Regions from separate parts of the Shewanella sp. DNRA4 genome, predicted to be linked through region 1. Evidence: predicted binding sites of a transcription regulator. Region 1 holds the regulator's gene; the other holds the start of a gene.
The links. Region 1 encodes MetJ, which represses methionine synthesis genes. Its sites were predicted from a motif close to TAGACGTCTAGACGTCTA; they were not measured.

Region 1 (4,183 bases):
CACAGCCAAGCTCACCTCAGTGTTAAACAGCGGCTGCAAAGTACGTGAATGCAACACGGGTGAGCCTAAACGCGCCAAACGGTCGGCTTCAGCAAGGGACATGCTCTTGAGTAATTTCGCATCATTGATCTTATTCGGGTCAGCGTTAAAGACCCCTTCAACGTCGGTCCAAATGGTCACGCGCTCAATGTCGGCAAGGCTAGCAATTAAGCTGGCGCTAAAGTCAGAGCCATTGCGGCCAAGCAGCAAGGTATCGCCGCGCTCGTTAGCACAAATAAAACCGGTGATCACTAGGCGCTCGTTAGGGTGGGCCGCCAGTAAGGCTTGCACTTTGGCGCGGGATTCTTGCACACGAATTTGCGGCACGGCGGCCTCATCGGCCACTAAAATCGAGCACGCATCAACATGGCTTGCGGCCACGCCCGATTCGCGCAGCAGCGCTGCCATCAGGCGCGCCGACCAACGCTCACCAAAACTCACCACATGGTTAATTTGGTAATCATTGCGTACATCTAAAGATAATAGACTGATTAACTGAGCTTTATCCGTGGTCAAACGTTCGCGTAAATCCCGCGCTTGCTCGTTAGATAATAATTGCTCAATCAAGCCTTGCTGATAGCTGATAAGGACTTGTAATTCTTCTTGCCATAATTGGTTGCTATCGCGCAGGGACAATAATTTATATAAAAAGTTAGTGGTTTTACCCGCGGCAGACACCACCACCAGATCATCACTGTGGCCATGGGTTAACAGAATATGGGCGACTCGGCGGTAACAATCGGCATCGGCTAAGCTGGAACCACCAAATTTATGTAAGTGACAACGTGCCATCTATTATTCCTCTACTGACAAGCCGCTACGGCGGCCAATCCTGCTTGAATATCTGCAACTAAGTCGTCGGCATCTTCAATACCAACCGACAAACGTAATAGGGTGTCTTTAATACCAGCTTCAAAACGCGCCTGCGGCTCCATCGCTCTGTGGGTCATGGTCGCGGGCACGGCCACGAGGCTCTCGACGCCGCCTAAACTCTCAGCAACACTAAATAAACTTAAGGCATCTAAAAAGGCAACCACTTCGGCCTCGCCGCCCTTAAGCTCAAAACTCAGCATAGCGCCAAAACCTTTTTGTTGCTTGGCGGCAATGGCATAACCGGGATGATCCGCAAGACCTGGGTAATACACTTTACTCACGACGGGGCTATTACTCAGTAACTCCACAATCCGCTCGGCATTGCGTTGGTGCTCACGAATGCGCACGGCCAAAGTACGCAGGCCGCGCAGGGTTTGATAACTGTCGAAGGCAGAACCCGTTAAGCCTAAGGTGTTCGACCACCAATGTAAGGTCTCACCAATTTGGGGATCTTTGGCGATCACCGCGCCGCCCACCACATCGCTATGACCATTAATGTACTTAGTGGTGGAGTGGATAACGATATCGGCGCCGAGCAATAGCGGTTGCTGCAAAATCGGTGACAGGAAAGTATTGTCCACTATCACTAACGCACCGACGGCGTGGCTTGCCTTGGCAATAGCTTCGATATCAACCACCCGCAGTAATGGGTTGGATGGGGTTTCAATCCACACCATTTTAGGTTGCTGGGCAATCGCTTGCTCAAGTGCTTGGCTGTCGGTTTGATCGACCACCAGCAGTTTAAATTGGCCTTTTTTCGCCAAATTAGTAAATAAACGATAAGAGCCACCGTAACAATCGTGGGGCACCACCAGTAAATTATCTGGGCCCAGTAAAGTGGTCACTAAGGTAATGGCTGCCATGCCAGTACAAGTCACTACACCGGTTGCGCCCTTTTCCAGCTTTGCTAAGGCATCGCCTAAGATGCTGCGGGTAGGATTGCCGGAACGGCTGTAGTCAAATTCGCGAGGATTTTTATGACCATCGAAGGCGTAATTCGTCGACAGGTAAATTGGCGGCACCACGGCGCCATATTGAGTATCGCTTTCGATACCCTGACGCACTGCCAATGTGGCTAATTGACGCTCGGTCACTAATTTGCCTGCGGTCATCGGGAACTCCTAAGTTCGCAAAGAGATGTCTGGACGTCTAAATGTACCTAAGCCCAGTGGTATCGTCAATAGGCGTTAAGACGTTTAGACGTCTAAACATAAAGAAATCTGTTTGCAATCGCTAAGAAATAGTAGCAATAATTTGACTGTAATCTGTAAGGGTTTAAAATCTGCCCCGAATTTAGCGTTATAACAGGTGAGTCAATGACTGAATGGAATGGGGAATACATCAGCCCCTATGCTGAACATGGCAAGAAGAATGAACAAGTAAAGAAAATTACTGTGTCTATTCCGCTCAAAGTGCTAAAAGTCCTCACGGATGAACGTACGCGTCGTCAGGTCAACAACCTGCGCCACGCAACGAATAGCGAACTGTTGTGCGAAGCATTTTTGCATGCCTACACCGGCCAGCCTCTGCCTGATGATGCCGATCTGTCGAAAGAGTGCCCAGACAGCATCCCCGCTGAAGCGAAGCGGTTGATGGACGAAATGGGGATCGAGTGGGAAGACATGGAATAACGCTTAAGCGTCCATAATCCTGCCGTAACTAATTATTAGGGATCGTTAATGCTCATCCGGCGTGGTGGGTTAAAGTAACGATCCCTATTTTGTTTTGATGGAATCCTATGTTCTCCTTGATCGATCCACAAACGCTTGCCATCGCGTCTGTGATTGTGTTTTTAGGTGCCCTCACCCAGAGTCTGATTGGGTTTGGCTTAGCCGTGGTCGCCAGTCCGCTGCTGTATATCGTCGATCCCCAATTAGTGCCTGCCCCCGTGATTGTGATGGGATTTTCCATCGCGCTACTCACCCTATTGCGTGAACGCGGCCATTTAGAATTCAATGGCTTGCAATACGCACTCATCGGTCGAGTGCCCGGTGGCTTTATCGGTGCTAGCCTATTACTGTTTGCGCCGCAGCCGATCCTCGGCTTGGCGATTGCCGCGATTGTGACGGTTGCCGTGGTGCTCAGTTTGTATAAATTCAGCCTGCCGGTAAACAAAGCGACTCTGTTTGGCGCGGGAGTCGTCTCGGGGATCTTTGGCAATATCGCCGCCATTGGTGGTCCGCCGATGGCGATTTTATTGGCGGGTAAGGATGCTTCGCAGTTTCGCGCAGCGTTATCGGCCTTCTTTATCTTTAGTTCGACCATTGCCTTGGCGATTCTTGGGGTGACGGGCCTACTCGAAATCAAGCACTTTTGGCTTTCGCTAATGCTATTGCCCTCGGTCTTTTTAGGCTATCTCGTGGCGGGCAAACTGGTAGGCAGTATTGATAAACATAAGACCAAGATGGCGACCTTAGCCCTCTGCGCTATCAGCGCCTTAGTGCTCACGGTCAAATCAGTGATTGAGTTATTACCGCAATAATCTCCCGCCAATTGCAGTCAATCGCAGCCATAAAAAAAGCACCGTTTAACGGTGCTTTTTGCTTGCAGGGGATGGGTGATTTACGCCATCGGTATTGCAACGAACTTCAGTTAATTGTTAACTGAGATCTCGTTAACTCTGCTCTCATTAACTTAAGTAGCTTTGGCCCGCATACACAATAAAGTGTCTCAGGGCGAGCACGCCGGTTAAGCTGGCACAGGCCACCATAATCATTGCGCCCTTAGTGTGGCGAGTCGCTGCGGGAAGCAGCATAAACAGCAATGGCACACCAAAGCCAATCCCCACGACACCAATCCAGAATACGCTTGCCCACACGCCAGAGGTGAGTGATGCCAGTGCCGCAGCCGCCGCACCGCCCTTAAAGTACAAGGCGCAAAACAACATAAACAGGAACATGATTTCGATTGCCATCACTGGCAGCTCTAAGCCATGCATTTTAGCTAAGGTCTTGTCGTGGCTATCGGTTTTGAACATCACCAGCGCCAGCACCGCATTGGCCGCCGCACCCGCTGATAAACCCGATACCAAGAACAGTGCAGGCAATACCGCAGTGTTTAGCATCGGATAGGCATTCATCGCCGAGATTAAGAAGCCTGTGTAAGCGCCCACACCAATGGCGAGGACAAACAACAGCACTTCAATCAGCTTTCTAAAGGGCATCAGCAGCTTAGCGATAGGTGTGAGGAAACCTAAGCCCCACTTTGGCAAATCGTCACGCAGTACTAAAATCGCGTAGGCAAATGCCAAGGGTGAGTAAGCCAGCAGCGC
Region 2 (4,183 bases), on a different contig from region 1:
CACTAGATACTTGGGGCTTTAATCTGTTGGCTTGTTGATGGTCGCTAACACATAAGCTTTCATAGGGTTCAGTGTAGGGCGGTTCGAAAAAACGGCCGGGCTCCCTTTCAAGGCAAGTGGCTATGTCTAGGCTGCCTAAGGTGTTGGCCATGGGCTCGTGATGGCCTACCTTGGTCGCCTAAGAGCAGAATTGGAGTTGTGCGATTAACGGCTTCATTGAGTCTCTGTCTTTTGCCTACAGTGAAAGCCATTTTGTTGAGAGTAATGGGGTTAGGCAATACATCCTAAGCATAAAAAAACCGCCATTAGGCGGTTTTTTCTTGTAAAAGCATGAGCTTAATGTAGATTACAGACCTGCATCGGCGCGCAGTGCGTCAGCTTTATCCGTCGCTTCCCATGGGAACTCGCTGCGGCCAAAGTGACCATAAGCGGCAGTCGCTTGGTAAATTGGACGAGCTAAGTTCAACATTTCAGTCAGGCCGTATGGGCGCAGGTCGAAGTGTTGACGGACTAACTTGATTAAGACTTCTTCAGATACTTTACCCGTACCGAAAGTCTCAACACTGATAGAAGTCGGTTCAGCTACACCGATAGCGTAAGACACTTGGATCTCACAACGGTCTGCCAGACCCGCTGCTACGATGTTTTTCGCAACGTAACGGGCAGCGTAAGCAGCACTACGGTCAACTTTTGATGGGTCTTTACCAGAGAATGCACCACCACCGTGACGCGCCATACCACCGTAGGTATCCACGATGATCTTACGACCGGTTAAACCACAGTCACCCATTGGACCACCGATAACGAAACGGCCAGTTGGGTTAATGAAGTATTTAGTGTCCTTGCTCAGCCATTGTGCTGGCAGAACTGGTTTGATGATGGTTTCCATCACGCCTTCAATCAAATCCGCTTGGGCGATATCAGGGCTGTGTTGGGTAGACAGTACGATCGCATCGATACCAACAATCTTGTTGTCTTCGTAAGCGAAGGTAACTTGGCTTTTCGCATCTGGGCGTAACCATGGCAGAGTGCCGTTTTTACGCACTTCAGATTGACGCTTCACTAATGCGTGGGCATAAGTAATAGGCGCTGGCATCAGAATGTCAGTTTCGTTGCTGGCATAACCAAACATTAACCCTTGGTCGCCGGCACCTTGCTCTTTTGGATCAGCGCGGTCGACACCTTGGTTGATGTCTGGAGACTGTTTACCAATCGCGTTTAATACGGCGCAAGAATCGGCATCGAAGCCCATATCAGAATGGATATAACCAATTTCACGAACCGTTTTACGGGTCAGCTCTTCAATATCAACCCAGGCAGAGGTGGTCACTTCGCCACCTACTAATACCATGCCAGTTTTGACATACGTTTCGCACGCGACACGTGCTTTAGGATCTTGGGCCAGAATCGCGTCTAGCACAGCATCAGAAATCTGATCTGCAATTTTATCGGGATGACCTTCTGAGACCGACTCAGAAGTAAACAAGTGCTTTGCCATAGTAGGAAAATCTCGTTGTTAGCAATCAAACGTGTAGAAGCATCTACATCTAGACGGCTATTTTAGTGGAATTTCATCGCCATGACACCCCCAAAGCTAAATATTTCTGTACTTAGTGAGGTAAATCTCAGCTTTAAAATTTGAACTAAAAAGCATGTTAGTCATTTAACTGATTGAAAATAATTAATTAAAAGTGTTTAAAATCCATCTAATTCCGTTAAGGATACGCGGCGGCATTTCCTCTTTTCCACCGAGACGAGCTTTGGGGGAAATTGTACAGAGTATTGTCATAGCGACTTAAACTACGAATCATTGGCTTGAATAGTTCATCCTTAAGCCATTTTTTATCGCAAAAAGTTCTATTGGCGATGGTAAGGCGAGATTGTGATGAATTTTCGTTTGCGTCGCTTCGCTATGTAGGGGAAAATATGCGTCCAAATTGCCCGCTAGACCCCACAAATTAAGCAGGAGAGAGCATGTCTTCCCGTAAAGTACTCGCCAACGCAATCCGTGCGTTAAGTATGGATGCAGTTCAAAAAGCAAACTCAGGCCACCCAGGCGCCCCAATGGGCATGGCAGATATTGCTGAAGTGCTGTGGAATGATTTCCTTAAGCACAACCCGAACAATCCGAAATGGGTAGATAGAGACCGCTTTATCCTCTCTAACGGTCACGGCTCTATGCTGATCTACTCTTTATTACACCTCACTGGCTACGACCTGCCAATGGATGAACTGAAGCAATTCCGTCAGTTACATTCTAAAACCCCAGGTCACCCAGAATATGGTTACACCCCAGGTGTTGAAACCACCACGGGTCCATTAGGTGCGGGGATCAGCAACGCTGTGGGTATGGCGATTGCAGAAAAAACCTTAGCGGCACAGTTTAACCGTGAAGGTCACGAGATTGTTGACCACTACACATACTGCTTCCTCGGCGATGGCTGCTTGATGGAAGGTATTTCCCACGAAGCGTGTTCTCTGGCAGGTACCTTAGGCCTAGGCAAACTGATCGCATTTTGGGATGACAACGGCATCTCTATCGACGGCCATGTTGAAGGCTGGTTTACCGATGACACGCCAAAACGTTTCGAATCATACGGCTGGCATGTGATTGCTAACGTTGATGGTCACGATAGCGATGCGATTCGCGCTGCTATCGAAGCGGCTAAAGCGGTCACCGATAAACCAACCATGATCTGCTGCAAAACCATTATCGGTTTTGGTTCGCCAAACAAATCTGGCAGCCACGATTGCCACGGCGCGCCATTAGGTGATGCGGAAATCGCCGCGGCCCGTGAATTCTTAGGCTGGCCACATGCGCCATTCGAAATCCCTGCCGATGTATACGCTGGTTGGGATGCTAAAGAAGTGGGAGCAGCCCGTGAAGCGGCATGGAACGATAAGTTTGCCGCTTACGCTGCTGCTTACCCAGAATTAGCAGCTGAATACGAGCGCCGTGTACTGAAAGGTGAATTACCAGCCGATTTCGAAGCCAAAGCACAAGCCTTTATCCAAGAATGCCAATCCAAAGGCGAAGGTATTGCGAGCCGTAAAGCATCACAAAACGCGATTGCAGCCTTTGGCGCTATGCTGCCTGAACTGTTAGGCGGCTCAGCAGACTTAGCGGGTTCTAACCTCACCTTGTGGGCCGGTTCTAAAGGGATTCAAGACGATCCAGCCGGTAACTACGTGTACTACGGTGTGCGTGAATTCGGTATGAGCGGCATCATGAACGGTGTGTCTCTGCACGGTGGTTTTATCAACTACGGCGCGACTTTCATGATGTTCATGGAATACGCACGCAACGCTGTACGTATGTCTGCACTGATGGGAATTCAAAACATCTTCGTTTACACCCATGACTCTATCGGTCAAGGTGAAGACGGCCCAACTCACCAACCCGTTGAGCAATTAGCTAACCTGCGTATGACGCCAAACATGGCGGTATGGCGCCCATGTGACGCGGCTGAAACCGCAGTAGCGTGGAAAGCGGCTATCGAACGTCGCCATGCTCCAACATCACTGATCTTCAGCCGTCAAAACCTGAAGGCTCAAGCACGTACTGCTGAGCAATTAGCCAATGTGGCAAAAGGCGCTTACGTACTGCAAGACTGTGCAGGTACGCCTGAGTACATCCTGATTGCGACTGGTAGTGAAGTTCAATTGGCGGTAGAAGCTGCTGCGGCCCTGACTGAACAAGGCAAACAAGTTCGCGTGGTATCTATGCCATCAAACACTGAGTTTGATAAGCAAGATGCTGCTTACAAAGAATCTGTACTGCCAAAAGCCGTAACTAAACGTATTGCTATCGAAGCGGCCCATACTGACTTCTGGTACAAGTATGTTGGTTTCGAAGGCACAGTTGTGGGCATGACTACTTTTGGTGAGTCTGCGCCAGGCAACGTGCTGCTGAAGCACTTCGGTTTCACCGTTGAAAATGTGCTGAACGCTGCAAAATCACTAGGCTAATTGTTTAGGTGATGGGATTACCGACAAAAGGTTAAACTTTTGAAAGGTTAATCTGTATAATGCGGCCTGCAATCGTTTGCAGGCCGTTTTTGTATATGCAGTATTGTTAAGAGGAAATAAAGACCTCAATGATCCGAGTCGCAATCAATGGTTATGGTCGTATTGGCCGCTCAATCCTTCGTGCTTTATATGAGTCCGGAAAACGCCAGCAAAT

Region 2: the regulator MetJ is predicted to act here: its motif matches at 1,541-1,558, upstream of metK (methionine adenosyltransferase).

What each region holds. Positions count from the first base shown of each region.
Region 1 covers NZ_JABAIP010000023.1:44,635-48,817, reverse strand. Annotated here, with positions in the region: gene HG547_RS19815 (bifunctional aspartate kinase/homoserine dehydrogenase II) at 1-831, opposite strand, end outside; gene metB (cystathionine gamma-synthase) at 843-2,006, opposite strand; gene metJ (met regulon transcriptional regulator MetJ) at 2,229-2,543, shown strand; gene HG547_RS19800 (sulfite exporter TauE/SafE family protein) at 2,651-3,394, shown strand; gene nrfD (NrfD/PsrC family molybdoenzyme membrane anchor subunit) at 3,542-4,183, opposite strand, start outside.
Region 2 covers NZ_JABAIP010000005.1:33,571-37,753, forward strand. Annotated here, with positions in the region: gene HG547_RS06640 (hypothetical protein) at 1-151, opposite strand, end outside; gene metK (methionine adenosyltransferase) at 347-1,498, opposite strand; gene tkt (transketolase) at 1,975-3,969, shown strand; gene epd (erythrose-4-phosphate dehydrogenase) at 4,098-4,183, shown strand, end outside.